Regions from separate parts of the Caulobacter sp. GW822-FHT01G02 genome, predicted to be linked through region 1. Evidence: riboswitches for the same ligand, from Rfam matches in the RefSeq annotation. Region 1 holds a riboswitch; the other holds the start of a gene.
What was found. Region 1 has a riboswitch for cobalamin ahead of cobO (cob(I)yrinic acid a,c-diamide adenosyltransferase). Riboswitches for the same ligand answer to the same signal wherever they lie in the genome.

Region 1 (14,998 bases):
TGTCGAAGGACGAGGTTTCGGACACACGGAAAGCTTCCCATGCCGCTCGACATCGCCGCCAACATCCAGGTCACCGGTCCCGTTGAAGGGCGCGCCGCGGAAGTACTCACCCCGGAAGCCCTGGCGTTCGTGGCCGACCTGCACCGTCGCTTCGACGCCCGCCGTCGCGAGCTGCTGGCCGCCCGTCAGGCGCGGCAGGCCCGCTTCGACGCCGGCGAGCTGCCTGACTTCCTGGCCGAGACCGCCGATGTCCGCGCGGCCGACTGGACCGTCGCGCCCGTTCCCGCCGACCTGCTCGACCGCCGCGTCGAGATCACCGGCCCGGTCGACCGCAAGATGATCATCAACGCCCTGAACTGCGGGGCCAAGGTGTTCATGGCCGATTTCGAGGACGCCACGGCGCCGACCTGGGCCAATGTCGTCGAGGGCCAGATCAATCTGAAGGATCGCTGGTCGGGCGACCTCACCCACGTCGACGCCAAGTCCGGCAAGGCCTACGCCATGGGTCCGACCCCGGCGGTGCTGAAGATCCGCCCGCGCGGCTGGCACCTGATGGAGCGCCACCTGGAGGTCGACGGCCAGGCCGTGGCCGGGGCGTTGTTCGACTTCGGCCTCTACGCCTTCCACAACGCCAAGGCGACGCTGGCGCAAGGCTCGGGCCCCTACTTCTACCTGCCCAAGCTGGAGAGCCACCTCGAGGCCCGCCTGTGGAACGAGGTCTTCGTCCGCGCCCAGGAGGCCCTCGGCCTGCCCGTCGGCACGATCAAGGCCACGGTGCTGATCGAGACCATCCCGGCCGCCTTCGAGATGGACGAGATCCTGTTCGAGCTGAAGGACCACATCGTCGGCCTGAACTGCGGCCGCTGGGACTACATCTTCTCGTTCATCAAGCGCCTGGGCCGCCGCCCCGAGTTCCTGACCCCGGACCGCTCGGCCATGGTCATGGGCAAGGCCTTCCTGGGCGCCTATTCGCTGAAGCTGATCCAGACCTGCCACCGCCGGGGCGCCTTCGCCATGGGCGGCATGGCGGCCCAGATCCCGGTCAAGGGCGACGACGCCGCCAACCAGGCCGCCTTCGCCAAGGTCAAGGCCGACAAGGAGCGCGAGGCCGGGGCCGGCCACGACGGCACCTGGGTCGCCCACCCGGACCTGGTGCCCGTCGCCATGGAGGTCTTCGACCGCCTGATGCCGGCGGCCAACCAGCGCGACAAGCTGCTCGCCGATCTCGACATCACCGCCGCCCAGATGCTGGAGCTGCACGAGGGCGTGCGCACCGAGGCCGGCGTGCGCGAGAACATCCGCGTCGGCGTCCGCTACACCCAGGCCTGGCTGGAAGGCCGGGGCGCCGTGCCGCTCTACAACCTGATGGAAGACGCCGCGACGGCCGAGATCTGCCGCACGCAGCTGTGGCAGTGGATCCGCCTGGGCGCGGCGCTGGACGACGGCCGCGTGCTGACCTCGGAGCTGTTCATCAGCCTGTTCACCCAGGAGATGGCCGACCTGCGCCGCGACTTCGCCTCGCCGCGCCTGGAAACGGCCGCCGAGCTCTTCACCCGCATGGTGCTGTCCGACAGCCTGGAAGAGTTCCTGACCCTGCCGGCCTACGAACTGATCTAGCCGACCGCCTGATCCAACCGAACGCATGACCGCGAAGAAAAAGCCCGGCGAAAGCCGGGCTTGAGAAGTAGGGGAGGAAACGCCCAGGAAGGGCAGAGGCCTCGGCCTCACGGGAGGTCATCTATGCCTGGCCGAACGCCATTCAAGGGCCGAGCGGAAGAAACTTCGGTTTCTACGCGCTTGGCTTGCCGGGGCCGTGTGGTAATGAGCGCGCTCGACGAGTGAGGGCCTGGCCCGAAGCGAGCGCCAGTCCATGTCCGACCCCGCCGATCCCAAAGACATCCCGCCGGCGCCGAAGCCGCGCAAGCCCCGGAAGCCGCGCGCCAAGGCCGCGATGACCTCGGCGGCTGTCCTGCCCGAGAGTTCGTCCGAACCCGTCGCGCCCAAGCCGCCTCGTCCGCGAAAGCCGCGCCCCCCCAAGCCGCCGGCCGAACCGGTCGCCGAGACGCCGGAGATCGTCGAACCCGCAGCCGTCGAAGAGACCCCCGCGCCCACGCCGGTCGTCGAACCCGAACCCGAGGTCCTGCCCGAGGAAGCGCCCGCTCCCGAAGCCGAGACCGAGCTGCCGGAGGCCGTCGAGGCGATCCCGGAAGCCGCCCTTTCCCCGGCCGAGCCCGTCAAGACCGCCAAGCCGCCGATCTGGAAGCGTCCCGCCTGGCTGATCGGCGCGGCGGCGGCCGTGGTGCTGGCGGTCGTGCTGGTCGCCTCGCTGTTCTGGTCGCTGCCGTTGAGCCGCGCCCTGGAGCCGCTGAACAATTCCGCCATCGTTCTGGTCGCTGATGACGGCTCGCCGATCGCCCGTCGCGGCTCCTACAAGGAAGCCCCGATCGACGTCGCCAAGCTGCCGAAATACGTGCCCGGCGCCTTCATCGCCATCGAGGACCGCCGCTTCTACAGCCACATGGGCGTCGACCCGAAGGCCATCGCGCGGGCGCTGGGCAAGAACGCCCAGGCCGGCGGCGTGTCGGAAGGCGGCTCGACCATCACCCAGCAGCTGGCCAAGAACGCCTTCCTGAGCAGCGACCGCAACCTTCGCCGCAAGGCGCAGGAGGCGTTGATCGCGGTCTATCTGGAGGCCCGCCTCTCCAAGGACGAGATCCTGTCGCGCTATCTGTCGTCGGTCTATTTCGGCGACGGCGCCTTTGGCCTGCGCGCGGCGGCCCGGCACTATTTCGGCAAGCAGCCCGAGCAGCTGTCGATCGGCGAGGCCGCCATGCTGGCCGGCCTGGTCAAGGCCCCGTCCCGCCTGGCCCCGACCAACAACATCGAAGGCGCCCGCGAGCGGATGCGCGTGGTGCTGGGCGCCATGGTCGAGACCAAGACCATCACCCAGGCCCAGGCCGACGCGGTCGGCGAGGTCTCGGCCATCGAGAACCCCGACAAGCTGCCGACCGGCTCCTACTTCGCAGACTGGGCCCTGCCCCAGGCGCGCGCCGCGATCGGCGCCCGCTATGGCGAGACCATCGTCAAGACGACGCTGGATCCCGCGCTGCAGGAGAAGGCCGAGAAGATCCTTAACGACTACATCGCCCGCGACGGCAAGGTCCTGAACATCACCCAAGGGGCTCTGGTGGCGATGCGCAAGGACGGCCGCGTCGTGGCCATGGTTGGCGGCCGCGACTACGGCGCCAGCCAGTTCAACCGCGCCGACGGCGCGCGCCAGCCAGGCTCGTCGTTCAAGCTGTTCGTCTATCTGGCCGCCCTGCAGTCGGGCATGACCACCACCAGCCCGATCCTCGACACGCCGGTGCAGGTCAGCGGCTACACGCCGAAGAACCACGAGGGCAAATACCGCGACCGCGAGATCCCGCTGATCAGCGCCTTCGCCGCGTCTTCGAACGTCGCGGCCGTGCGTCTGGCCCACGACCTGGGTCCGGCCAAGGTGATCAAGGTCGCCCGCCAGCTGGGCGTCACCGAGAAGATCCCGGACGACCTGACCATGGCGCTGGGCACCGGTTCGATGAGCCTGACGCGCCTGACCGCCGCCTACGCCTCGATCGCGGCCGGCGAATATCCGATCGTTCCGCACGCCCTGGAGACCTTCCAGAAGGGCAAGACCACCGCCTACGATCCCAAGGTGCTGGCTGGCATGCGCGACCTGCTGCGCTCGGCCACCCATCGCGGCACGGGCCTGGAAGCGGCGATCGACGGGGCCTACGGCAAGACCGGCACCACCCAGGACTATCACGACGCCCTGTTCGTCGGTTACGTCGACGACCTGGTGGTCGGGGTCTGGGTCGGCAACGACGACAACAGCTCGATGAACGGCGTGGTCGGCGGCGGCGAGCCCGCCAAGATCTGGAAAGCCTTCATGCTGTCGGCCCTGGGCCGCAACGTCGCCCCCGTGGTCGTCGAGGACCCGCTGGACGACCTGGGCCTGCCGCTGGAAGGCGAGATCGGCCCCGACGGCCTGCCGGTGGTCCCGCTGACCGTGCCCGCCGACCCGCTCCCGCCGCCGCCCGTCGCGCCGGTCGCCCCCATCGCGCCGCCACCGCCTGAGCCGCGCCCCTAACCCGGAGAGCCGACATGTCCGACGCCCCTGATCGCGACACCCTGTCGGCCCTCGCCGAGGCCCACGCCGGCCCCTTCCGCGCCCGCGCCGAGGCCCGCGCCACGCGCGCCGGCCTGGTCACCTTCGGCGTGGTGGTGAGCGGCGTCCTGCTGTCGGCGGCGCTCCTGGTCTGGACGGTGCGGCGGCCGGTTCGCTAGGACGCGAGGTAGAAACCCATCTGTCCGGGGGTCTCAATCCCCCACCAGCTTCCCGGCCGGCGGCACGCGCACGATGAAATGGCCCTTCACGCCCTCCGGCCACTGGCGGTACGGGACCACGCCCTCGTCGCTGGCGGCATAGGCCACGGCGTAGTCGACGATCGCGCGCGCGGCCTCGGCGGTCGGTTCGAACCGGCCCAGCACATAGCCGATCTTGCCCGGCGCCCGCAGGTGGATAGAGCAGTGCTGGGCGCAGTTGAACAGGCAGGGCATTTCCTGGATCGCCACGTCGCTGCCCGCCGCCGCCTCGCGCAGGGCCGCCGCCAGCAGCGCGCCGCCGCGCAGGCCCTCTTGGGTCTCGCGCTCCTCGGTCGAGACGCGGCAGGTGTTGCAGACCACCACCGCCGGGCCGTCGTCGGCCGCGCGCAGAACGGTCAAAACTCGATCCCCGCCTGGGCCTTCACGCCGCCGCGGAACGGGTGCTTGACCTGGGCCATCTCGGTGACCAGGTCGGCGGCCTCGATCAGAGCGTCGGGCGCGTTGCGGCCGGTGACGACCACGTGCTTGCCCTCCGGCCGATTGACCAGAACCTCCAGCACCTCATCCAGCGGCAGGTACTCGTAGCGCAGGATGATGTTCAGCTCGTCGGCGACGACCATGTCCCAGTCGGGATCGGCGATGCGGGCCTTGATGGCTTCCCAGGCCTCGCGCGCCACGGCGATGTCGCGGGCGCGGTCCTGGGTGTCCCAGGTGAAGCCCTCGCCCATCGGCCGGAACTCGACCTGATCGGGGAAGGCATCGAACACGACCTTCTCGCCGGTCTGCATCGCGCCCTTGATGAACTGGATGACGCTGACCCTCTGGCCGTGGCCGATGGCGCGGCAGACCATGCCCAGGGCCGCCGTCGTCTTGCCCTTGCCCGCCCCGGTATGGACGATCAACAGGCCCTTCTCGATCTGACGCTCGGCCATCATCTTGGCCCGCGCGGCCTGGATCACCTTCATCCTGGCGTTGTGGCGCGCGTTCTTCGCGGCCTCTTGGGCCGCCTCTTGGGCGGCCTCGCCGTCCGGGAGTTCTTCGTTCATCACCCTGCCCTCGCCGGACACCCCGCCGGCCGCGTTGATATGACGAAGGCCGGTCTCCTGGCTTACGCCCTCCCGTCGCGGCGCCTTCCCAGGATCACTCCCAGTGGCGCGTGCCGCGACGATCGACGGACGATCACAGTTGCGGGGGCAGCCGCGGATTGGTCACCGCGTTCCCGGAGGTCTCGCGACCTCCATGCCTTCGCCGTCCGGGGTAGGCGCGCCCGCCCGGAGGGTCAAGCTCACTTCGGCAGGGACAGGCGGTAGACCAGCACCAGGTTGTCGTTGTCGCCGGTCCCGGTGTCGCCATGCAGCGAGGCGTCGAAGTCCTGGCCGTTCACATGGCCCCTGGCCGTGGCGAAGTCGTTGTCCGACCCGACCAGCAGGAAGACGTCGCCGGTCTTGTCGAACGTCGAACCGATAGCCATGGCCTCGATCTTCTCGGGCAGGCTGGTCGGGGTCGAGGGCGCGACCGACAGATTGATCCCGAACCTGGCGAGCTGGACGGGGTTGAGGATGTTGACCAGCTCGGCCTGGGCCGCCGGCTTGATGTCGGGGTTCAGCGCGCCGTCCTTGGCGATCGGCTTGCCGTCCTGCTCGTAGGGCGTGCCGGCCAGGTTGGTGGCGCCGGCGAGATCGACCAGCAGGATGCTCTTGTAGACCGGCGCATTGGGCGTGCCCTTGCCGCGTCCATTGCCGTCTCGCGCCAGAACCAGCAGGCGGTCCTCGCTGAGCGCCACGGCCTCGGATTGGGCCGCGGTGACGTCGGCGCTCTGACCGTCGCCGTTCTCGCGCACGGTCGGCAACTGCAGCGCGTAGTGGCCGATCGGGGCCTTGGGCAGCCGGGTCTGGCTGATGTCGTAGACCAGCACGCGCGTGTTGTTGCGGGTGGCGTTGTTCGACATCGAGTCCTGCATGGTCGCGCTCTGCAGCACCGCGATCAGGCGTTTGCCGTCGGGGCTGATGGTCAGGGCCTCCAGGCCTTGGTTGTTGCGGCGGCCTTGGTCGGGCGCCTTCTCGGCCCCGAAGTTCAGCTGGCCCTTCTTGAGGGGCAGCAGCGCCGGGACGGTCTGGATCACGCCGGTCAGCGTGCCGGTCTTGTCGAACAGATAGACGCCCGCCGCATATTCGTCCGAGACGTAGAAGCTTCCGTCCGGCAGGTAGGCGATCGCCTCGCTGTCCAGGCTGAGCTTGCCCGCCCCCTCGCCGCTGGCCGGAGACGGATAGCGCACGCCGCCCCGCTCGACGACGTTGGCGCCCGGGTCCATGCCGGTGAACGGCTGGCCGGTCTGGTCCTTCAACAGGAAGCCGCCCGTGGGCGTGATGGTCAGGCCCTTGCCGGGAACCAGCTTGATCGCGTGCTCGTGGACGCGGTTGGCGTAGTCGGTCGTGCTCTTGAACGGTCCGACATTGTTGGGCCCCCGATCCGGCAGGGTGCGCAAGGTCCCGGTATAGGACCCGTCGGCGGCCTTCTTCCAGTTCGACAGCGCCATGCTGGAGAACGAGCCGAGGGTCTCGCCGTTGAAGTCGCGTGTCGCCGCCGGCAACCAGCCCACCGCCGCCAGGCCGTGATTGACATAGGTCTTGCCGCCGAACGGGACGGTGACGTCGCCGGGGGTGTTGTCCCAATGCGGCGTGACATAGGTGCGCGACTGAGCGCCGGCGCCAGCCGCCAAGGCCAGGGCGGCGAGACCCACGAGGGTTCCGACAAGGCGATGGCGCGACATCGAGAGCTCCTGAAAAGGATGCGAGGCGTTCGGTGAACCTGGCGCGCTCTTAGGGAGGGTGTGCATCGGTTTTGTGACGCACGCTGTCATCCAGACGCAGCAGAACCGTCATCAACCTGTGGAATAGACGCGGCGCTCAACCAATCGGCGCCATAGACGAAAATCCGCGTGGCGCGCGATATCGAGGGGATATCCGAAATGCTGCTCCGATCCGCCAGCCTGGTGGCCATCGCCGCCTGCCTCATGTTCGCCGCCCAGGCGCAAGCCGCTGAGGTTCTGGCCGCCGACGCTCCCGCCGCGAAGGCCGCCGATGCGGTCGCGGGCGCCCCCGCCGACACCAACGAGATCGACGCGGTCGTCATCGTCGGCAGCGGTCAGACCCGCTCGGTCAACACCCTGACGCCGTCCAGCCTGGAGGTCCTTCCCCCGGGCACGAGCATTCAGAAGGCCCTGAACTTCCTGCCGGGCGTCAGCGCCCAGTCGATCGACGCCCTGGGCGTCAACGAGCAGTCGCTGTCACTGCAGGTGCGCGGCTTCAACACCACCCACCTGGGCTACTCGCTGGACGGCATGCCGCTGGGCGACGGCGCCTACAACAACTACAACGGCCTGACCATCAGCCGCGCCCTGATCTCGGAAAACCTGGGCCGGGCCGACCTGGCCACCGGCATCGCCGGCCTGTCCATCCCCTCGACCAGCAACCTGGGCGGCGCGCTGATCTACACGTCCAGCGATCCGAAGAAGGACATGGGCTTTTCGATCAACGGGACCGTGGGCAGCGAGGACACCGCCCGCACGTTCATGCGCTTCGACACCGGCGAGCACGGCGGCTTCTCGGCCTATGTCTCGGGCCACTACGCCCAGCAGGACCTGTTCGTGAACCAGGGCGCCTACACCAAGTCGACCGGCAAGCAGCTGAACGCCAAGGCCCAGTACCGCTTCGGCGACAACGTCATCACCGCCTTCGCGGACGTGTCGCGCACGAACCAGGCCGACGACACCTATCTCTCCAAGGACATGCGCTCGCGCCTGGGCTGGGACTGGGCCGGCTACGCGCCGAACTGGGACGCCTATGTCGGCCGCGCCGCCTGCTCGGTGGCCTCGCTGGCGGCCAAGTGCGTCCCCTCGACCGCGCCCGAGAAGCTGGCCGATGTCACCTTCACCAACGGCCAGATCCTGCGCAACGACGAGGTCTACTACCTGTCGGGCGACTTCAAGGTTCGCGAGAACCTCACCAGCCACGTGCAGGTCTATCGCCACACCGACAAGGGCGCGGGCAACAACTTCATCACCGGCCTGTCGAACCAGGGCACGACCTCGACCGCCGACGACCTGCCGGTCCAGATCCGCGACACCCGCTACACCATCGACCGCACCGGCGTGGTGGCGAACGTGGGCTGGACGCTGGGCTTCAACCACATCCAGGCCGGTCTCTGGCTGGAAGACAACACCAGCAGCGCCGCGCGCTACATCTGGACCAACGTCACCGGCCCGTTCAGCCTGGCGAAGTTCTTGAAGGGCCAGCCCGACACCGCCCAGTGGGTTCAGCAGACCAACTGGACGACCCAGCAGTTCTACGTCCAGGACACGGTCACCCTGCTGGACGACGCGCTCAGCATCGACTTCGGCTTCAAGAGCACTCACGCCAAGTCGGCCGCCGAGGCCCAGCGCGGCATCGCCAAGGCGCCGGTGACGGCGTCCAGCCAGTTCGCCAGCGGCACGCTGTACGCCAAGGACAACTTCCTGCCGGAAATCGGCGCGCGCTACCGTATCGCCCCGGGCCACGAGGTGTTCGCCAGCTACGCCGAGAACATGGCCATGTTCCAGGGCGGCTTTAAGCTGGGCCCGCAGTCGGTGTCGCAAGCGGTCTGGAACGCCCAGGGCCAGTACCTGAAGCCGGAGACCTCCAAGAGCTTCGACGCCGGTTACCGCTATGTCGGCGACAATCTTCAGGTCTCGATCGCCGCCTACGACGTGAAGTTCAACAACCGCCTGCTGCAGTACAATCCCTGCCCGACCAACCAGCAGCAGAACCCGGGTTGCGGCAACTCCTTCCACAACGCCGGAAGCGTCACCAGCAAGGGCGCCGAGATCGGCGTGCTGTGGAAGGCGACGTCCTGGCTGAACTGGTACAATTCGGCCTCGTACAACAAGTCGACCTACGACGAAGACCTCAACTGGTGCACGACCACCTGCGTGATCAAGCAGACGGCCGGCAAGCAGCAGGTCGATACGCCGAAGGAAATGCTGGCCAGCGTGCTGAGCGTGAAGCAAGGCGGCTTCTCGGCCTCGCTGCAGGGCAAGTACACCGGCCGCCGCTACTACACCTACACCAACGACCAGAGCTTCGCCGGCGTCACCACCTTCGACCTGGGCGTCAGCTACCGGTTCAGCCCGGTCGGCTTCATGAAGGGGGCCAAGGCGTCGCTGAACGTCACCAACCTGACGAACAAGCGCTACGCCTCGAACTTCGACAGCAGCGTGTTCGCGCCGGACGACGCGGCGGGGACCATTCTGGTGTTCCACTCGTCCGCCCCGCGCCAGGTGTTCGGCACGATCGGCTTCGAGTTCTAGGCCTGCAATCCTTGTCATCCCGGAAGCCTCATAGAGGCTGTCCGGGACCCAGGGGCCGGCGCAGTGCGGTCGCCCCTGGGTCCCGGCTCTCCGCTTCGCTACGGCCGGGATGACAAGGAGAGGAGCTAGCTATTTGGCGGCCGGCTCCATCAACGCCCGCGCCACGCCGTTGGTCCAGCCGAAGCCGTCCTGGGTGGGATACTCCCCGCCCCCGCCGGCCTTGGCCTCCTCGACGTCGTACTTCTCCAGCATCTTGCCGCTGGCCTGGTACTCGCGCTCGACCGTGGCCAGCCAGCGCCTGGAAATCTCCGCGGCCAGGGCGTCCTCGCCGTAGCGGCGCAGTCCGGAGACGGCCACCCATTGCAAGGGAGCCCAGCCGTTGGGCGTGTCCCACTGCTGACCGGTGCGGGCGGTGGTGGTGCGCAGGCCGCCGGGCGCCAGCAGCACGTCCCAGGCCTTCTGGGCGACGGTGTGGGCCTGCCGCTCGTCCGTCGCGCCCGTGAACAGCGGGTAGAAGGTCGCCGCGCTGAGGTCGTCCAGGCGCCGGCCGGTCTTCCACTGGTAGTCGACATAGCCGCCCTTGGCGTTGTCCCAGAGATAGAAGTCGATGGCCTCGCCCCGGTCCTGGGCGCGACGGTCGAAGTCGCGCTCGCAGGCGGTGTCGGCCAGCTGAGCGCAGCCCTTGGCGATCGCCTTCTCCAGCCCGTACATCAGGCTGTTGAGGTCGACCGGGACGATGGCCGTGGTCTGGATCGTCGACAGCGCCTGACCGTCGGCCATCCAGCGCGAGGAATAGTCCCAGCCGCTCTCGGCCCCGGCCCGCAGGTCGCGGAATACGTCGGCGGCAGGGCGAGAACTCCTCAGCGCCGTCTCCAAGTCCTCGCGATAGGACTCATCGCGCGGGGTGTCGCGGTCGTCCCAGTAGCGGTTGAGGACGACGCCCTTGGCCAAGGCCACCACGCGGCGGTGGGCCTGGCCGGGTTGGAGATCCTTCTCCCCGTCCATCCAGAAGGCGTGCTCGCGGCGCATCAGGTCGACGCGGGTCTTGAGCACCTTGGGGTCCGTGGCGCTGGACAGCCCGACCATGGCGAAGAAGAACGGCGGCTGCGAGCGGCTGAGATAATAGGTCCGCGCACCGTTGGGGATATGTCCGTAAGCCGTTATCAGGCCTCCGAAATCGTCGATCATGCTCTCGACCAGATCGTCGCGGCCGTCGGCCTTCAGGCCCAGCATCGTGAAGTAACTGTCCCAGTAGTAGATCTCGCGGAAGCGCCCGCCGGGCACGACGAACGGCTTGTCCATGGCCAGGGCCGAACCGCCGGCCACCGGCTTGACCGGCGGCCGGGTCAGGTGCGGCCAGAGCGCGGCGATGTGATCCTTGAGCGGCGGCCGCGCGGCGCTGGGCTTGGGCGCGGCGCCCGCTTGCGGGACCACGAAGTTGGCGGTGACGAACCGCTTCAGCTCGGCGTCGCTGAGCCTTGAATGGGCGCGATAATCGGCCAGGATCTTCGCCGGCGCGCGCCTCGGGACCGCGTCGACGAAGGTCTTGCCGTCCGGGAAGATCCGTCGCGTCTGAATCTGGTGGAAGAGCTCCTGGTAAGTGTCCGCCGGCGTTGGGATCTTGGCGGCGTCCTGCGCATGGACGGCTGAAGCCAAGGATAGGACGGCTAGCGTCGTGGCGATCAGACGGACCATGCGGGACCTCAAACTCAAATCAATCAAGCCGTCTCCCCGGCGAAGGCCGGGGTCCAGACTCAGCCTGAGCGATGGACGATAGTCCGGAACGCTCTGACCTACGATCTGGACCCCGGCCTTCGCCGGGGAGATCGGGGTGGGGTTACCGTTAAAAGTTGTACCCCACCGACAGCCGCACCGACCGACCCAGGATCGGACGGGCGTTGGCGCCGCTGGTGGAACGCGGATCGCCCTCGGTCAGGCCATGGCTGTCGGTCAGATTGTCGGCCGCCACCTGGACGCTGAAGTCGCCGACATTGAAGATCGCGCCCAGGTCGACCTTGGTGTAGCCCTTGAGCTTCTGGGTGTTGGCGTTGTCGCCCCAGCGATCGTCGACCGCGCTGACCGTGCCGTAGAACGTGGTCGCCACCGAGCCCAGCTGGACATCATAGCTGGGCGTGAAGCGGATCTGCCAGTCGGGCTGGCGCTGGGCGCTCTTGCCTTGGTTGCCGGGGATCGAGGACTTCTTGATCTCGGTCTTCTGCAGCGTGCCGTTCAGCGCCAGCGACAGGCCGAAGTCCGAGCGCCAGCGGCCGTCCAGCTCCAGGCCGTGGGCCTTGTTGGAGTTGGTCTCCAGCGTGCCGCCGACATCGGCGAACTTGGCCCCGTCGAAGGTGTTGGCGAAGCCCGTGGCGTACAGCTCGAACGGGCCCGAGCGCAGCTTGTAGCCCAGCTCGTACTGCTTGACGCTGAGCGTGTCGGTCAGGTTTTCGCGGAAGTTGTCGAAGCTGGGGAACTTGTAGCCCTTGGAGTAACGGGCGAACACGCCGGACATTTCGTTGAGGTCGTAGTTCAGGCCGACCGTGTACGAGGTCTTGGACTGGTCGTAGTCGACGGTGCGAATGGCCAGGCCGTCCGGATAACCGTTGCCGTCGTCGACGATATAGTCGGTCTCGAACTTCTCGCGGCGCACGCCGACGTCCAGGCGCAGGGGCTCGGCGATCCGCCAGCTGTCGGCCAGGTAGACGGCGTTGACCTTGCCGTCGCCGTTCGACAGCAGGCCATAGGCCCAGCAGCCCGAGCCGCTGCCCGCCGTCGCCAGATTGGCGCACGAGACGTTGGCGGCCAGGTAGTCGCCATTGGCCTTCACCTGCATCGGCTTGAAGTTGCCGATGGTCCAGAAGTCGTCCGACGAGAAGCTGGAGGCGTAGTAGCCGGCCGAGATCGAGTGGTCGCCGACCTTCTTGTTGAGGCTGAAGTCGTTGGTCAGGGCCTGGATCTGCTTCTCGACGATCCACGCGCCCCAGTTCTGGACGTAGTCGCCGGTCCCCAGGGCCGTCCCGCCGCGCGTGCGGACCGGGCCGCCGATCACGGTCGCGACCGAGGCGGCCGTCACCGCCCCGCCGTCGGGCACAAGGCCATAGGTGTTGGCGTCGCCCTTGGTGAAGCTGAAGCGGTCGCGCACCGTCCAGCCGTCGCCGAAATCGTGCTCGAAGCTGCCGCCGGCCACATAGCCCTTCCAGCCCCGGCCATCGGCCAGGTCGAAGCTCCGGGTCGCGCCATTGGCGTGGACCTGCAGGGTCTGCTGGCGGGAAAGCTCGCCCAGTTGGGTGTATTCGCCCTTGTCGATGCCGGGCACATTGACGGCGAACGGCAGGTACCAGGCGCCGTGGTCGTCGGTGAAGCGGGCGTACAGGTTGACCTTGCCGTGCTCGAGCCGCTTGGTCAGGTTGACCGTGAACTGCTGGCCCTTCTCGTTGTCGAACTGGGTGTCGCGCACGCCCGGCGAGCGGGTCACGTAGCCGCCGGCCATAAAATAGAGGTCATCGGCCAGCTTGCCGCTCATCACCCCGTCGATGCGGCGCAGCCCGTAGTCGGAGGTCGTGGCCTTGATCAGGCCCTTGGTCTCCTCGCCGCCTTCCTTGAGCATGAAGTTGGTGGTCAGGCCCGGCTGGCCGTTCGAGAAGATCGGGTTGGGACCGCCGCGCAGGGCTTCCATGCGCGAGATCGTCTCGTCGACGCGGAAGATCGACGAGTTCTCCAGGAACGACAGGGTCGAGGGCGGATAGATCGGCGCGCCCTGCAGCTGGATGGTCAGGAACTCGGCGTCGCCGGTGGCGGGAAAGCCGCGCACGAAGACATTGGCCCCGGCCACGCCGCCCGAGGTCTCGACCCAGACGCCGGGCACCAGGCTCAGCAGCTCGGCGCTGCTCTTGGGCGAGGCCTTGAGGATGTCCTGGGCGCTGACCGTGGTGACCGCGAAACTGGCCGACAGCTTGTCGATCCCGGCGCCGCCGGGGGTGCCGACGACGATCACTTCGTCGACCTGGGCGGGCTCTTCCGGACGGCTTTGTTCTACGGCGGCGGCCGGCGCGGCCGACTGGCCGGCGGCGCTGGCCGAGACCAACAGCGGCCGCTCGCGAATGGCGTAGACGCCGCTGGCGGTGGGCTGGGCCACCAGGTTCGAGCCGGCCAGCAGCCGCGTCAGGCCCTCGTCGGCCGAATAGGCGCCCTTCAGCTTCGGCGCGCGCTTGCCCCGCGTCAGGTTCTCGTCGAAGGCCAGCTGCTTGCCCGAGGCCCGGCCGAAGGCGCGCAGGGCGCCGGACAGGTCCTGGGCCGGAATGTCATAGGCTTGCTCAGCGCGCGCCTGAGCCTGCGCCGCGACCGGCGCGGCCAGGGCCATCAGCACGGCCGCCGAAGCGCCCAGCAGCCAGCGTTGCTCGAAAGACTTGCTCATACGTCCCTCCCTCGCGCCGCTTGTTCTGTCTATCGGCGCTTTTGGTCAGTTAGACGCCTCACTCCACGGAGGACTCACCACCGGCGGTGAAGTTTTTTGGCTGGCGTTGGAACGCGCGCAATACGGTCTCGCCGCCCTGGCCGCTGACGGCCCGCACGGGCAGCACCGCGGTGACGCCGTCGACGAAGGCGCGGGTGTCGCCCGAGGTGAAGACGCCGCTGATCCGCAGATTGGCCACGCTGGGGTCGCCGATCCGCAGCTTCTCGCGAGCGTAGCGATTGACCCGCTCGACGGCGAGGCTCATCGGCTCGTCCTGGAAGACCAGCTGGCCGCTCTCCCACGCGGCCGCGCGGTTCGGATCGGCCGGAGCGACCGAGGCGGCTTCGGAATTGACCTGGGCGACCAGCTCGTGATCGGGCGTCAGCGACTTCTCGGTCGGCGCGCCATTGACCCTCAGCAGCGGCGGCGGACGCCCCTTCGCGCCCTCCCCGTCCAGCACCGCGACGTGGCCCTCGTAGAGCACCACCCGCATCTGGTCGGCGACGCGTTCGACGCTGAAGGTGGTGCCGGTGGCGACCACCAGCTTGCCGCCGGCCGCGACCGAGAAGGGCCGCAGCGGGTCCTTGGCCACCGCGAACTTCGCCCGCCCCTGCTCCAGCCACAGCCGGCGGCGGTCGCCGTCGTAGCGGACCTTCAGCACCGTGGCGGCGTCCAGCGAGACGCGTGAGCCGTCGGCCAGCTCGACGATGCGCCGCTCGCCCTCGGTGGTGCGATAGACGTCCGGCAGGCTCGAGCGCCAGGCGAAGGCTCCGCCCAGGGCGACGGCGGCGACCACGGCGGCCGCGGCGCTCCAGATCGCGACGCGCGGGCCGGGCTTC
Region 2 (14,998 bases), on a different contig from region 1:
CCGGCCGCGCACGATCAGCTGGGCGCCGACGTCGCTCTGGGGCTTCAAGAGCACCGGGTTCATGTCGACGGTCGGGGCGACGCGGCAGGCGATGGCCTGCAGGGCCTGGGCGCGGCCAATCTCGCCGCCGTCGGCGGTCACGGCGGCGTTGTTGGACATGTTCTGCGGCTTGAACGGCCGCACCCTCAGGCCGCGATTGGCGAATAGACGGCAAAGGCCGGCGACCAGCACCGACTTGCCGACGTCGGAGCCGCAGCCCTGGATCATCAAAGCGGCCATGCGAATCCTCCCCAGGCAAACCCGGCGACGGCCAGCATCACCCAGAGCAGCCCGCAGGCGACAAGATAGATCCGCAGGGCGCGGGTCAGATCCGCGGGTGTCGCCGCCCTGCCCTCGCCCAGAACCGGACGCTGGGACAACGCGCCGTCGTACCAGGCCGGACCGCCCAGGCGTACGCCGAGGGCGCCGGCCATCGCCGCCTCGGGCCAGCCGGCGTTGGGCGAGGCGTGCTTGCCGGCGTCGCGCAGCATGATCCGCCAGCCGCCGCGCCCGGCGAGGGCGATCACCCCGCCCGCCAGGCGCGCCGGGATCAGGTTCATCACATCGTCGAAGCGCGCCGAGGCCCATCCGAACGCGCGCCAGCGTGGCTCGCGGTGACCGATCAGGCTGTCGGCGGTGTTGACGGCCTTGTAGACGAACAGGCCCGGCAGGCCGGCGACCACGAACCAGAACAGCGGCGCGACGATCCCGTCGCAGAAGCTCTCGGCCAGGCTCTCGATGGCGGCGGTGGCGATGTCGCTCTCACTCAGTCGGGCGACGTCGCGGCCGACGATGTGGCCGACCGTGATGCGCGCACTGTCCAGGTCGCCCGCCGCCAAGGGCTTGGCGACGGCGCGGACATGGTCGAACAGGCTGCGCTGGGCCAGGCCCACGGTCCCGACCAGCACGATCGCCACCGGTCCGCCGAGGTCCGCGACTATCCAGCCGGCCAGGGCGCTGGCCCCGACGATGAGCGCCAGGGTCACCACGCCCAGCAGGCGGCGCGCGATCTCGCCGAACCCCGGCAGGTTGAGGCCCGCCTCCAGCGCAGATATTAGCCCGCCGATCCACACGACCGGATGCGGCGCGCGCCTGTGCAGAGCGTCTGGATAGCCGACGGCGGCCTCCACGACCGCCGCCGCCAGGACGATCCAGGGGCTGGTGGGTAAGAGCCTAGCCGGCACGGCCTAGCACCTCGATCAGCGGCCCGCCCTCGCCCCCGTGAAGGCGGACGACGACGCCATAGACGGCTGACAGGGTTTCTTGTGTCAGGGCCGTGTCGGGCGCGCCGTCGACGACCAGACGGCCTTCGCTCAGCACCAGCACCCGATCGGCGAAGCGCGCGGCCAGGTTCAGGTCGTGCAGGGTGACGATCACGCCCTTGCCCTGGTCGTGGGCCAGGCGGCGGAACAGGGCCAGGGCGTCCAGGGCGTGGCCGGGGTCAAGGCCCGTCAGCGGCTCGTCGGCCAGCAGCCAGTCGGTCTGGCCGGCCAGACCGCGTGCGATCAAGGCGCGGGCCCGCTCGCCGCCCGACAGCCGGGTGACGGCGCGGTCGACGAAGCGCTCCAGGCTGGCGGCGGCGATGGCGTCGTCGATCGCCGCGCGGTCCTCGGCGCTGGGACCGAAGGCCCCGAGATACGGCGTGCGCCCCAGGCCCACGAAGGCGCGGACGTCGACGTCCCAGGCGATATCGGGCGTCTGGGCCAGGAAGGCGATGCGGCCCGCGCGTTGGCGGCCGGGCATGGCCGCGACCGCCGCGCCGTCCAGGGTGACCGCGCCGCTGTCCGGATGCCGCAGGCCGGCCAGGCACGCCAGCAAGGTCGACTTGCCCGCCCCGTTGGGACCGACGATGGCGATCACGCCGCCCTTGGCGAAGTCGGCGGTGACGCCGTCCAGCACCGCTTGTCCGCCCAGGGCCAGGGTCACGTTCCGGGCGGAAATCATGCCAGCCTCCGGCGCATCGAGATCAACATGGCCAGAAAGAACGGGCCGCCCAGCATGGCCATGGCGACGCTGAGCTTGACCTCGCTGGCGGCCGGGGTCATGCGCACCAGGATGTCGGCGGCCAGGGTGAGGGCCGCGCCGCCCAGGAACGATGGCAAAAGCACCGCGCTCGGCCTGGAGCCCAGTAGCGGCCGCAGCAGGTGCGGAGTGATCAGGCCGACGAAGCTGATGACGCCGGTCACCGCCACGCTGGACCCGACCGCCACGGCGACGCCGATGGCCATCAGCAGGCGCGTGCGCGACAGGTCGACACCGAGGGAGCGCGCGCCCTGCTCGCCCAGGGTCAGGGCGTCCAGCGAGCGGCCGAGGGTCAGCAGCAGGACGCCACCGGCGACGATCCCCGGCGCGGCCAGCTTGACCTCGTCGACGCTGCGGTCGGCCAGGGAGCCAAGGGTCCAGTTGACGATCTCGTTCACCGCCCAGGGGTTTGGCGCGAGGTTCAAGGCCAGGGCGATGGCCGAGCCGCAGACCGTCTGGATGACGAAGCCGGCCAGGATGAAGGTGACGATGCTGGAGGTGACGCCCGCCAGGCCCAGCAGGGCCGCGACGCCCAGGCCCGCCCCGACCATGGCGGCGGCCGGCAGGATCCAGGTCGCCTCGCCCGCCGCGCCCAGATACAGCGTCAGCACCGCGCCCAGCGCCGCCGACGCCGAGACGCCCAGGGCTCCGGGATCGGCCAGTGGGTTGCGGGTGTAGCCCTGCAGCGCCGCGCCGGAGAGGCCCAAGGCTCCGCCGACCAGGATGGCCAGGATGGTGCGCGGCAGGCGCAGGCCGAAGACGATGGCCCAGCGCGGATCGGCGCCGCCCGAGGTCCAGGCGCTCCACGGCGCCCATACGCGTCCGGCGCACAGGCTGACGCCGAACAGCACGATCAGCAGCGCCAGCAGAACGCCGCAGATCGCCCACGGCTTCACAGGAGGAGATCGGGGCTTCATGCGCCCTCCTTCAAGGCTTGCACCCGCGCGCGGGCCATGGCGGCGGCGGTCTCGATCAGGACCGGGCCGCCGCAATAGAGAAGCTTCTCGGGCACCGGCGCCTGGCGCATCCGCCCGGACACGGCCTTCAGGGCCGGGTGGGTCATGATCCGGTCGGCCCAGCTGCGCGCGCCTGGCGCGGAAACGCCGACCAGCAGCACCTGCGGCGGATCGGCCAGCAGGCGCTCCAGCCCGACATTGCCCCAGGTCTTCAGGCCGAATCGGCGGGCGACATTGTCGAAGCCGGCATGGTCCATCATCTCGTCGACCAGGGTGCCGGGACCGGCCGCGAAGCCATTGGGCTGATAGATCAGCGCCGTCAGCCGTCGCGCGCCGGGCGCGGGCTTGGCGGCCGCGATCGCCGCCTCGATGCGGGCGACCAGGGCCTCGCCGCGATCGGTATGGCCGATCAGCCTGGCCAGCTCGCGCACCTGGCCCAGGCTCTCGTCGATCGACCTGGGAACCTTGAAGCGCTGGACCGGCACGTGCAGGCGCTTGAGCGCGTTGCGCGTCGCCAGGGCCGAGTGCTGGCTGGCCAGGACCAGATCGGGCATCAGGTCGATGACTTCCTCCGCGCTCTCCCAGGTGTAGGGCAGCGTCCGGGCCTGGGCGGCGACGGTGGAGGCCTGCGCGTCTCGGGCATAGTGACTGAGGGCGGCGATCTGGCCGCGGTCGGCCAGGTGGACCAGCATGGCGTCCAGGCAGCTGTTCAGCGACACGATGCGCTTTGGAAGCGGCGGCGGACCGCCCGCCGTCATCGCCAGGGCTCCGGCCACGACCTCGCGGCGGTTCATGATGTCACCGCGCGAAGTACTTGCTCAAAGCGATTGAATTCATTGCGCGAAGGCAAGCCGATCCGAAGTTGATCCGGCCGGTCCGCGAAGGGCCGCGTCAGCACGCCCTGAGCGCAGAGCCGGCTGAACAGACCAAGCGCGTCCGGCGCCCCGACCCAACGGAAGAGATCGCAGCCGCCAAGCGGCTTGAGGCCCGCCTTGGTTAGAACAGCGTCGACTGCGCCCGCCTGGCTCGCCAGCCACGTCCGAGTTTGCGCCCTCCAGGCGTCATCGGCATAGGCCTCCAGCCCCATCGTCAGGGCGTCGACCCCGACCGGCCAGTCGCCCAGAAGCGCGCGAAATTCTCGCGTGAAAACCTTGTTTCCAATCAGGAAACCCAGTCGCACCCCAGGCAATCCATAGAACTTGCCGAATGAGCGCAAAATTACCAGCCGGTCGATCTCCAGGTCAGCGACGCTGAGCTCGGGCGCGACCTCGCCGAAAGACTCGTCGACGACCGTCCAGCGCCCGGCGTCCGACCGTTCCGCCGCCAGGGCGGCCAAGACGCCGCGCTCGATCCGCCGGCCGTCGGGATTGTTTGGATTGACCAGCACCAGCACGTCGGCGCGGACGGCGCCCGGATCGTCCAGCGACGCGATGAAGTTCGGAGGCGACGCCACCCAGCTCTCGGCATGGCCGCCATAGATCGGGGCCAGCAGCGCGACCTGCCCGCCGCCGATCAGACCGGGCAGCAGCCGCAGCGCCGCCTCCGCGCCGGAGGTGGCGACCACGCGGCCGGGGTCGGCGACGCCGAACGCCCGCGCGGCGACCGCCTCCAGTTCGGCCAGCTCAAGCGGATCCGGCAGCCGGCGCAGAGCGTCGGCCGGCGCCCGCTGGCCGGACCAAGGCTCGGGATTGATCCCAGTCGACAGGTCCAGCCAGGGACGCGGCGCGTCCGGAAAAGCGGCCATCGCCTCGCGGAGACGGCCGCCATGCCGGAAGGCGCCGATGGTGGAAATCGACGCCTTCATGGGCCTAGAAGCGCGCCCGCAAGCCGACGAAGGCTCCGCGTCCCGGCGTCCCGTAGTTCAGGATGGTCTGGTAGTCCTTGTCGAAGGCGTTCTCGACCCGGCCGAAGACCTCGAGGGTCTCGTTGATCGGATAGGCCGCGCGCAGATCGACCAGGGTATAGTCCTTCACCACCTGGGTGTTGGCGTCGTTGTTGTAGGTCTTGCCGACGTAACGCACCGCCACCGTCGTGGTCAGACCGACCGGCCAACGATAGGCGGCCGACAGGTTGCCCATGTTTTTCGGGCGACGGGTCAGCTGCTTGCCCTTGCTGGCGCCCGAGTCGGACTCGGCTTCGGTATAGGTGTAGTTGCCGGTGATGGTCAGGGCCGGGACCGGCTTGACCTCGCCGATCAGTTCCACCCCTTGCGCCTTGGTCTTCTGGACGTTGTCGTAGTAGCCGAAGCGGAACGCGCCGTTCGGATTGCACAGGGCCGTGGTCGAGCCCGAGGCGCACGAGAAGAAGCGGATCTCGTTGTCGGCCTCGCGGTGGAACCAGGTGGCCGAGGCGCGGGCCTTGCCGCCGAAGAAGCGCTGCTCGATCCCGGCGTCCCAGCTGTCGAAATCTTCCGGCGACAGGCTGAGGTTGCCGTACTCGCTGTAGAGCTCGTAGAGGCCCGGGGCGCGGAAGCCCTGGCCGAAGCTGGCGCGCACGACCGTATTACCTTCGTTCAGCGCCCAGGCGGCCGCGACTTGCCCGAGGGTGTGCGAACCATAGGTGTCGTGGTCCTCGTAGCGCAGGCCGCCGGTCAGGGTCAGGCCCTTCACCGGCTCGACCTGCAGCTGGCCGTAAAGGCTGTCGACGCCGACGCGGCCGGTGCTGAATGCGGGGTTCGGCTTGAGGACCGTCGGCGAGCGCGTGCGCATACGGGCCCTCTCGGTCTCGGCGCCGAAGGTGGCGGTCCAGATGTCCGAGATCGCGAACACGCCCTGATATTCGAAGCGCTTGTTCTTGCCGGCGGCGTCGAAGGTCAGTGGCGCGGCCGGGCGGGCCGGATTGATGTTCTCGCGGTCGGTGTCGGTATAGGCGTAGCCGAGGCGGTTGTTCCAGCGACCGTCCAGCAGAGTGAAGTTCAGGCCCGTATAGACGACCAGTTCCTCGGTGCGGCCGAACTCGGCGCTGTCGACGTTGAAGCCGTCGAAGTCGTTCTTGCCCTTCGAATAGACCGAGCGGACCTCGGCCGAGACGTTTTCGGCCAGCGCCACACGGACACGGCCCGACAGGCCGGTGTTCTGGTAGCCGTCCTTCTCCTTGCCGAGCTTGTAGGTCGAGAAGCCGTCGGTGGTGTAGTAGCCGCCGGCTAGGCGCCAGGTGATCTTGTCCGAAGCGCCGCCAACGCCGGCCCGCAGGTAGCCGGTCTTGCGCGCGCCGCCTTCGGCCTCGATCGAGCTGGTGAACGGAACGGTGGGATCGGCGGTGACGATATTGACCACGCCGCCGACGGCCTGGCTGCCCCACAGGGTAGACTGAGCGCCGCGCAGCACCTCGATGCGCGCGATGTCGCCGATCAGCAGGTTGCCGCTGTTGAAGCCGCCCTGGGTCGAGGACGGGTCATTCAGCTTGACGCCGTCGATCAGCACCACGGTGTGCTGGGTCTCGGCGCCGCGGATGTTGAGGCTGGTGGCCGTGCCCGGCCCGCCGTTGCGGGTGAAGCTGACACCCGGCGTCTGGGCCAGCAGCTCCGTCACCGAGATCGCCTGGCTGGCTTCGATGGCGGCCTGCGTCAGGACGGTGACAGACGCGCCGACCTTCTCGATCGGCTGGGCGGTGCGGGTGGCGGTGACGATCAGTTCGGCGACGCCGTTGGCGCCGACAGCGCCGGCGACATCGGCCTCGGGGGCCTTCTGCTCTTCCGCCATGGCCGAACCGGCGACAAGGAGGGTTGCGAGCGCGGTGGAGCTCAAAAACGTTCGGATCATGTTTCAATCTTCCCAGTTGAACGACCCGCACGGCTGACCGCGACGCACCCGCAAGCTGGAAAGCCATACGTACGCCCCGGACCGTCGCGCGGCCCTTTGACTGTCGTTTCGCGGGAGATCCCGTTCGTTCGGCGCACCCCGGCCGAGCGATGAACGACTGCGCCGGGCAGGTCTCCTGGCTCACGGGTCGTCGCTCTTGGCGTCGCCTTCCCAGGGTCCGGAGACCCCAGTGGCATGTGACGCTAGAACTCGCCGCTTACAGTTGCGGGGGCAGCCGAGGTCTTGAACCTCGTTCCCTTTTAATCCTCTTTCGAGGAGCCTAGTGCGGGGGCAGCCCTATAGACTGCGCCGCTTACGGTCAATGTGGAGCTTCCATGACGTCGATCCTGGTGCTGGGCGGAGCCCGTTCCGGCAAGAGCGCCTTCGCCCAGAAAGCGGCGGAAATCGCCGCTGGAGCGGTGCGTCCGGTGCTGATCGCCACCGGCCAGGCCTTCGACGACGAGATGACCGAGCGCATCGCCCGCCACCAGGCCGACCGGGGCGAATCATGGACCACGGTGGAGGCGCCGCTGGCCCTGGCGGAGGCGATCGCCGCCCTGCCCGCCGACGCCGTGGCGGTCGTCGACTGCCTGACCCTGTGGCTGTCGAACCTGATGCTGGACGAGCGCGACATCGCGACGGAGGCGACCGCTCTGGTCGAAGCCGTCGCCGCCTGCCCCGCCCGCCTCTGGCTGGTCAGCAACGAGGTCGGTTTGGGCCTCGTGCCCGAGACACCGCTCGGTCGACGGTTTCGGGATGAGGCCGGACGGCTGCACCAGCGGCTCGCGCAGGCGGTCGACGAGGTCTATTTCGTGGCGGCCGGGCTGCCGTTGAAGCTGAAGCCGCAGGGGTGAATTCCCGTCGGCGTGCGGGCGCTTTTCCTTCTCCCCTTGCGGGAGAAGGTGGCGCGCGGCACCGGATGAGGGGGTGATAAGCCTGTCGGATTAGCTTTACGGCGCAAGCGGTTAGCCCCCGTGTGACCCCTCATCCGACCGCCTTCGGCGGCCACCTTCTCCCGCAAGGGGAGAAGGGTGACTCACGAGCGTTCGCCGCCCTCCATCCCCGGCCTCAAAACCCGCCGTATTCTCTCTCCACCTCGTCGCGAGGAAAGGGCGCATGGCCAGCGACCGATTGCGGCGGCGGGGGGTGATCGAGCGGGGACAGGTCCGAGGGGGATACTCGGACGGTCCGGGGATGGGCTTGCTGGGCTCACCCGCCCGCCGTCGGCGTGGTTGGAGGCAAAGGGGCGTGTCAGGCTGTAAGCCCGTCCTCTTCGACCTCTGGGCGCTTCCGGAAACGGAGGCGCCTGGGTCCCGGTAAGGCCTGAACAGGGCCACCCGACGGGACGCTGGCGGATAACGGTTGCGCGGAGCGTCTGGCTTCGTCGAAACGGTATTTCTATTTCCAAACTCCGGACGCTGTCCGGCGCTCCGCCTCCCTTTCCACACCTTCAGCGAGCGATCGCGTGAAGCGGCGGACGCGCGTCCCCCATCCCAAGGAAGAGGCTGGCGCTCGGCGAACAATGCTCGCACACTCATTCAAACGGCCGTTCATCGGCCTTCCAGTGTCCGAGCGCGACCAACAGCGCGGGGAGGAGTACAGAAATGTCCGAGCGCCCATCAACTCAACGACGATCTTCGTGGGCCCTGGCGGCCTTCGCCTCGCCCAATATTCCGATCGCGGCGCTCGGCCTTCCGCTCGTGGTCTACCTGCCCGAATTCTACGTCAGCACGATTGGGCTCTCGTTGGCGGCGGTCGGCGCGGCCTTCCTGTTCGTGCGGCTGATCGACATCTCGCTGGACCCGTTCCTGGGCGGGATCATGGACCGCACCCGCACCAAGCTCGGACGCTTCAGGCCCTGGCTGCTGGGCGGCATGCCGATGGTGGGAATCGGGGCGCTGGCCCTGTTCATGGGCCAGCCCGGCGCGAGCGCCTTCTATCTCTGGGCCTGGCTGCTGGTCACCTATGCCGGCTATTCGATGGTCGTCCTGTCGCACACCGCCTGGGGCGGCGTCCTCTCCAGCGACTATCAGCAGCGCTCGCGGATCTATGGCTGGTGGCAGGCTGGCAACATGGTCGGCATGATCCTGGTGCTGTGCCTGCCGCCGCTGCTGGTGGGCGTCTTCAAAACGGGTCACGCCGAGGGCGTGCGCGCCATGGGCTGGTTCATCGTCGCCCTGCTGCCGATCACCATCCTGATGGCCGTCCGCGTCGTGGGCGAGCCGGCCGCGCCGGTCGCGCGGCATGCGGCCGGGATCAAGCAGTACCTGGCCTTGCTGGGCCGTCCGTCGGTGCGCATGCTGCTGTTCGCCGACCTTTTGATGGGTCTGGCGCCAGGCATCGCCGGAGCGCTGTTCCTGTTCTTCTTCGAGCGGGTGAAGCACTTCGACAAGACCCAGTCGGGCGTGCTGCTGCTGATCTATTTCCTGGCCGGCCTGCTCAGCGCGCCGCTGTGGCCCCTGCTGGCCAAGCGAATCGGCAAGCACCGGGCCCTGTCCGTCGCGGCCGTGATCTACGCCATCGTCCAGGTCGCCACCGTGTTCACGCCGGTCGGCAATTCCGGCATCGGCACGCTCGTCCTGATCTTGGCGGGGATCCCCTACACCGCCGCGCCGGTGCTGGTGCGCTCCATGATGGCCGACATCGGCGACGAGGAGCGGCTCACCAGCGGCGTCGACCGCACCGGCCTGCTCTACGCCATCCTGACCGGCACGGTGAAGCTGGGCTACGCCCTGGCGATCGGGGCCTTCCCTGTCCTGCAATGGATGGGTTTCGACCCCAAGGTTCCGACCGTCTCCGGCGACAACGCGCTGATCGCCATGTACGCCGTCGTCCCGGCGACGATGGGACTGGTGGTCGCCGCCGTCATGTTGCGCTATCCGCTGGATGCGACCCGGGTCGCCGAGATTCAGCGCCAGCTCGGGGCGCGGGACGCGGCCGAGGGGGACGCCCCCACAGCGGAGCCGCCACCGAATGTCCTCCCCCAGCAAATCCCCGCCCCTGGCCCCGCCGAATGAAGGCTCTCAAGGCGAAGATGGGCACCCCATCTTCCGCCTGATCGAGATCATGGCCAAGCTGCGCGATCCGGACGGCGGCTGCCCCTGGGACCTGGAACAGACCTTCGCGACGATCGCGCCCTATACGGTCGAGGAAGCCTACGAGGTCGCCGACGCCATCGAGCGCAACGACCTGCCGGAGCTGCGCGACGAACTGGGCGACCTGCTGCTGCAGGTGGTGTTCCATTCGCGGATGGCCGAGGAACAGGGCGCGTTCGACCTGAAGGACGTGGCGGCCGCCATCTCCGACAAGATGATCCGCCGGCATCCACATGTGTTCGGCGATCACGCCTATGAAGACCTCTCGGCCCAGGTCGCTGGCTGGGAAGAGCTGAAGGCCCAGGAGCGCAAGGCCAAGGCCAAGACCGGCGTGCTGGACGACGTGCCGGCGGGACTCCCCGCCCTCACCCGCGCCGTCAAGCTGACCAAGCGCGCCGCCCGCGTCGGCTTCGACTGGCCCTCGGCCCGCGAGGTGCTGGACAAGCTGCGCGAGGAGACCGCCGAGATCGAGGTCGAGATCGAGGCCGGCGACATGGCCAAGGCCCGCGAGGAACTGGGCGATATCCTGTTCGTCTGCGCCAACCTGGCCCGCAAGCTGGACGTCGACCCCGAGGACGCCCTGCGCGCCACCAACGCCAAGTTCGCCCGCCGCTTCGCCTTCGTCGAGGCGGGCCTGGCCGAGCGCGGCAAGACGCCCGACCAGTCCGATCTGGCGGAAATGGACGCTCTCTGGAACGACGCCAAGGCGGCGGAAAAGAAGGGCTAGCCGCCCCTCTCGTCGCGCCTTCTAGTCGATCGTCCCCACGAGGGCGCCGGGGTACTGTCGCTCGAACCGCCCCAGCGCCTGGCTGTCGAGCCGGGTGACGATGGTGACGTCGCCGTCCGGACCGTCGTAGCGGTTCAGCACCCGGCCGTTGCGGTAGATCCAGGCGATGGCCTGGCCGTCCTGGGCCTTCAGCTGGATCTCGACCGGCGGGGAGTCGTCGATCAGGCCGCTGATCCGGCGCAGCAGGGCCTCGCAACCCTCGCCGGTGACGGCCGACACCGTCGAGGCCTCCTTGCGCCGGGCCTGGCCCTCAATGACCTCGCGATCCTCTTCGGACAGCAGGTCGATCTTGTTCCAGACCTCGACGACGGTCTTGCCCTCGTCGAACGTCACGCCCAGTTCGGCCAGCACGCTCTGGACGTCGCGGGCCTGGGCCTCGCTGTCGGGATTGGCCACGTCGCGGACGTGCAGAACCACGTCGGCCTCCTGCACCTCCTCGAGGGTGGCGCGGAAGGCCTCGACCAACTCGTGCGGCAGGTCGGAGATGAAGCCGACGGTGTCGGACATGATCGCCGGCCGCCCGTCGGGCAGCTTCACGGTGCGCAGGGTCGGGTCCAGCGTCGCGAACAGCATGTCCTTGGCCAGGACTTCCGCTTCGGTCAGGCGGTTGAACAGCGTGGACTTGCCGGCGTTGGTGTAACCGACCAGGGCGACGGTCGGGTACGGGACTTTCTTGCGGGCGCTGCGGTGCAGGGTCCGCGTCCGGCGCACCTCCTCCAGCTCCTTCTTGAGCTTGAGGATGTTGTCGCGGATCAGGCGGCGGTCCAGTTCGATCTGGGTTTCGCCAGGACCGCCGGTATTGCCGGTGCCGCCGCGCTGGCGCTCAAGGTGGGTCCAGGTGCGGACGAGGCGCGAGCGTTCGTATTCGAGCCTGGCCAGCTCGACCTGCAGGCGGCCTTCCCGGGTCCGGGCCCTGCGGGCGAAGATCTCGAGGATCAGCCCGGTGCGGTCCACGACCTTCACCCCCAGCGCCTTCTCGAGATTGCGCTGTTGGATGGGCGTGAGCTGATCGTCGAAGACGGCGACGTCGATGTGCTCGACCTCGCAGATCGCCGCGAACTCCTCGACCTTGCCCTTGCCAAACAAGGTGGCGGGCGTGACGGCGCGCAGTGGCGCGATCATCGTCTCGACGACGTCGAGATCAAGCGCGGTGGCGAGACCGACGGCTTCCTCGAGCCGGGCATTGGGATCCCGGGCCTCGAGGGCCGCCTGGCCGCGAAGTTGCCGCGCCGGATGGATGACGAGCGCCTTCAGGATCGGCGCGGCGTGGTCAATCGACCTGGATGTGGATTTGGACAAGCGTCTCTAAATTCAGTCGTCGGAGTCGGCGCTGGGCTCGTAGAGCTGAACAGGCTGAGCCGGCATGATGGTGGAAATGGCGTGCTTGTAGACCAGTTGCGACTGACCGTCGCGACGCAGCAGGACGCAGAAATTGTCGAACCAGCTGACCACGCCCTGCAGCTTCACGCCGTTGACGAGGAAAATGGTGAGCGGCGTCTTCGACTTGCGCACGCTGTTCAGGAAGGTGTCCTGAAGGTTTTGCTTCTTCTCGGCAGACATCGGGGGTTCCCCTCTCGTTGTTATCGGAGGGCAACACGCCCCCCACACAAACAAGGCCATGCTAGAGGATTTTTCGCTGAAAGCGACAAGCGCGCAGGGAAAATTTCCGCAAGGCCGTACGCCATCAAAACGTTTGGATCGAATATTGCTCCGATCTCAGACGGATTTCAGGCGCGCTCGCTCCATATAGGAACGCCGCAGGCCGATCGCCACCGGCCCCGGTTGTCCGTCGCCCAGCTTGACGCCGTCGATCTGGGTGATCGGGGTGACCAGCGAGCCGGCGCCGGTGATGAACGCTTCCTTGGCGGCTTGGGCCTCGGCGATGGTGAACGGCTTCTCGCTGAAGGGCAGGCCGGTTTCGCGGATCACTTCCAGCAGGGTCGAACGGGTTACGCCGCGCAGGATGTTGGCGTTGGTGTCGCGGGTCCGCAGGGCGCCCTCGGCGTCGATGATCCAGGCGTTGGACGATGCGCCCTCGGTCACCAGGCCCATGTCGTCGACGAACCAGGCCTCCAGCGCGCCGCGCTCACGCGCCGCCTGCTTGGCCAGGACGTTGGGCAGCAGGCCGATCGACTTGATGTCGCAGCGGGCCCAGCGGTTCTCGGGGACCGAGATCACCGAAGCGCCCTTGGCGGCCTTGGCCTCGGTAGCCGCGCGATCCAGCGACTTGGCGGTGACGACGATCGCCGGCGACACGGCCGGGTTCGGGAAGGCATGGTCGCGCTTGGCGACGCCGCGGGTGATCTGCAGATAGCAGAGCCCCTCCTTGACCTTGTTGCGACGCACGGCCTCGCGCAGGACCATGGTCAGCGCCGCCTGGCTCATGGGATGGGCGATGCGCAACTCGTCGAGACTGCGCCACAGGCGGGCGAAGTGCCCCTCGGCGTCGGCCAGCTTGCCGTCGAACACGGCCCAGACCTCGTACACGCCGTCGGCCAGCTGATAGCCGCGATCCTCGATATGCACGGCGGCCTCGCCGTGACGCACGAAGCGGCCGTTCACATAGGCGAAACGCGACATCTACTCTTCCTCTTCCGCCCGGGCGCCGGCCACGCCCAAGGACTTGAGCTTCCTGTGCAGCGCCGAGCGCTCCATGCCGATGAAATTGGCGGTGCGCGAGATGTTGCCGCCAAACCGCAGGATCTGGGCGTTCAGGTACTCGCGCTCGAACAGCTCGCGGGCCTCGCGCAGCGGCAGGGCGATGATCCGCTCGGCCCCGATCGCTCCGGCGTTGCCAGCGCTGGGCTGATCGGCCCCCGCCAGCATCTCGGCGGTGATCACCTCGCCGGGCTCGCCCGAGGCCAGGATCAGCATGCGCTCCACGTTGTTGCGCAACTGGCGGACATTGCCGGGCCAGGTCTGCACTTGCAGCGTGGCCAGGGCGTCCTCGCCCAGCTTGCGGCGCGCCAGGCCGGTGGCCTCGCTGATCTTGTCGACGAAATAGGCGATCAGTTCGGGGATGTCCTCGCGGCGCTCGGCCAGGCCCGGCACGCGCACCGGCACCACGTTCAGGCGGTGGAACAGATCCTCGCGGAAGCGACCGCTGGTGATCTCGTCGCGCAGGTCCCGCGAGCTGGACGAGATCACCCGCACGTCGACCTGGACGTCGTTGTCGCCGCCGACCCGACGGAAGCGCTGCTCGACCAGCACGCGCAGGATGCGACCTTGCGTCTCGCGCGGCATGTCGGCGACTTCGTCGAGATAGAGCGTGCCGTTATGAGCGCGTTCGAACACGCCGATCTTGCGCGGGCGACCGCCCTCGCCTTCCTCGCCGAACAGCTCGACATCGAGCCGCTCGGGGGCCATGCCCGCGGCGCTGACGGCGACGAACTCCTGCTTGGCGCGGGCGCTGGCGCCGTGGATCAGGCGCGCCACCAGTTCCTTGCCCGAGCCGGGCGGGCCGGAGACCAGGATGCGGCTGTTGGCCGGCGCGACCTTGAGGATCAGCTGGCGCAGGGCCTGGGCCGGCGCCGACTTGCCGATCAGGCCGTCCGGCGTCAAGGTCTGGGTCCGCAGCCGGCGGTTCTCGCGGCGCAGGCCCGCCGCCTCCAGCGCCCGCTCGACGATCATCAGCAGCCGGTCGGACTTGAACGGCTTTTCCAGAAACTCGTAGGCGCCGCGCTTGATGGCGCTGACCGCGGTCTCGATATTGCCGTGCCCCGAGATCATGATCACCGGCAGGTCGGCGTCCAGTCCCTTGACCATGTCCAGCAATTCCAGGCCATCCATGCCGCCGCCCTGCATCCAGATGTCCAGGACCAGCAGGGCTGGCTTGCGGGCCCGGATCGCGGCCAGGGCCTGGTCGGAATCGGCGGCCGTACGCACGGCATAGCCCTCATCCTCGAGGATGCCGGCCACCAGCTCGCGGATATCGGCTTCGTCATCGACCACAAGAACGTCGGCGCTCATATCATCTCCTCGGCGCCACTCTGGTCCGCATAATTGGGGGCCGTGGCGTGCAGTCGTACGGTCGTCGGGAATTTCAGGATCACGCGGGCTCCGGGAAGCTCGCGGGCGTCGGTCAGGGCCAGGCCGCCGCCGTGGTCCTCCATGATCCGCTTGACGATGGCCAGGCCCAGGCCCGTCCCCTTCTCGCGGGTAGTCACATAAGGTTCGGTGAGGCGATCACGGTCCTTGGCGGGCAGGCCGACGCCGTTGTCCTCGATCGTCACGCACAGCTCGTCGGCGTCCGAGCTGAGGATCGCGGTGATCCGGCCCTTCAGGTCGGGATCGGCCAGC

Region 2: another riboswitch for cobalamin. It lies ahead of AC1RNC_RS08220 (TonB-dependent receptor plug domain-containing protein); the one in region 1 lies ahead of cobO (cob(I)yrinic acid a,c-diamide adenosyltransferase).

Annotation. Positions count from the first base shown of each region.
Region 1 covers NZ_JBXAON010000001.1:919,558-934,555, reverse strand. Annotated here, with positions in the region: gene aceB (malate synthase A) at 40-1,617, shown strand; gene AC1RNC_RS04370 (transglycosylase domain-containing protein) at 1,871-4,129, shown strand; gene AC1RNC_RS04365 (hypothetical protein) at 4,144-4,326, shown strand; gene AC1RNC_RS04360 (DUF1636 domain-containing protein) at 4,360-4,764, opposite strand; gene cobO (cob(I)yrinic acid a,c-diamide adenosyltransferase) at 4,761-5,411, opposite strand; cobalamin riboswitch at 5,442-5,627, opposite strand; gene AC1RNC_RS04350 (esterase-like activity of phytase family protein) at 5,651-7,135, opposite strand; gene AC1RNC_RS04345 (TonB-dependent receptor) at 7,334-9,709, shown strand; gene AC1RNC_RS04340 (hypothetical protein) at 9,738-9,842, opposite strand; gene treF (alpha,alpha-trehalase TreF) at 9,839-11,404, opposite strand; gene AC1RNC_RS04330 (TonB-dependent receptor) at 11,553-14,120, opposite strand; gene AC1RNC_RS04325 (FecR family protein) at 14,179-14,998, opposite strand, start outside.
Region 2 covers NZ_JBXAON010000002.1:570,036-585,033, reverse strand. Annotated here, with positions in the region: gene AC1RNC_RS08250 (cobyric acid synthase) at 1-279, opposite strand, end outside; gene cbiB (adenosylcobinamide-phosphate synthase CbiB) at 267-1,223, opposite strand; gene AC1RNC_RS08240 (ABC transporter ATP-binding protein) at 1,213-1,983, opposite strand; gene AC1RNC_RS08235 (FecCD family ABC transporter permease) at 1,980-2,978, opposite strand; gene AC1RNC_RS08230 (ABC transporter substrate-binding protein) at 2,975-3,811, opposite strand; gene AC1RNC_RS08225 (threonine-phosphate decarboxylase) at 3,808-4,821, opposite strand; gene AC1RNC_RS08220 (TonB-dependent receptor plug domain-containing protein) at 4,826-6,778, opposite strand; cobalamin riboswitch at 6,927-7,116, opposite strand; gene cobU (bifunctional adenosylcobinamide kinase/adenosylcobinamide-phosphate guanylyltransferase) at 7,153-7,671, shown strand; partial or broken gene AC1RNC_RS08210 (hypothetical protein) at 7,948-8,070, shown strand; partial or broken gene AC1RNC_RS08205 (hypothetical protein) at 8,101-8,166, shown strand; gene AC1RNC_RS08200 (MFS transporter) at 8,422-9,834, shown strand; gene mazG (nucleoside triphosphate pyrophosphohydrolase) at 9,791-10,639, shown strand; gene hflX (GTPase HflX) at 10,661-11,998, opposite strand; gene hfq (RNA chaperone Hfq) at 12,011-12,259, opposite strand; gene AC1RNC_RS08180 (D-amino-acid transaminase) at 12,416-13,279, opposite strand; gene ntrX (nitrogen assimilation response regulator NtrX) at 13,280-14,668, opposite strand; gene AC1RNC_RS08170 (sensor histidine kinase NtrY-like) at 14,665-14,998, opposite strand, start outside.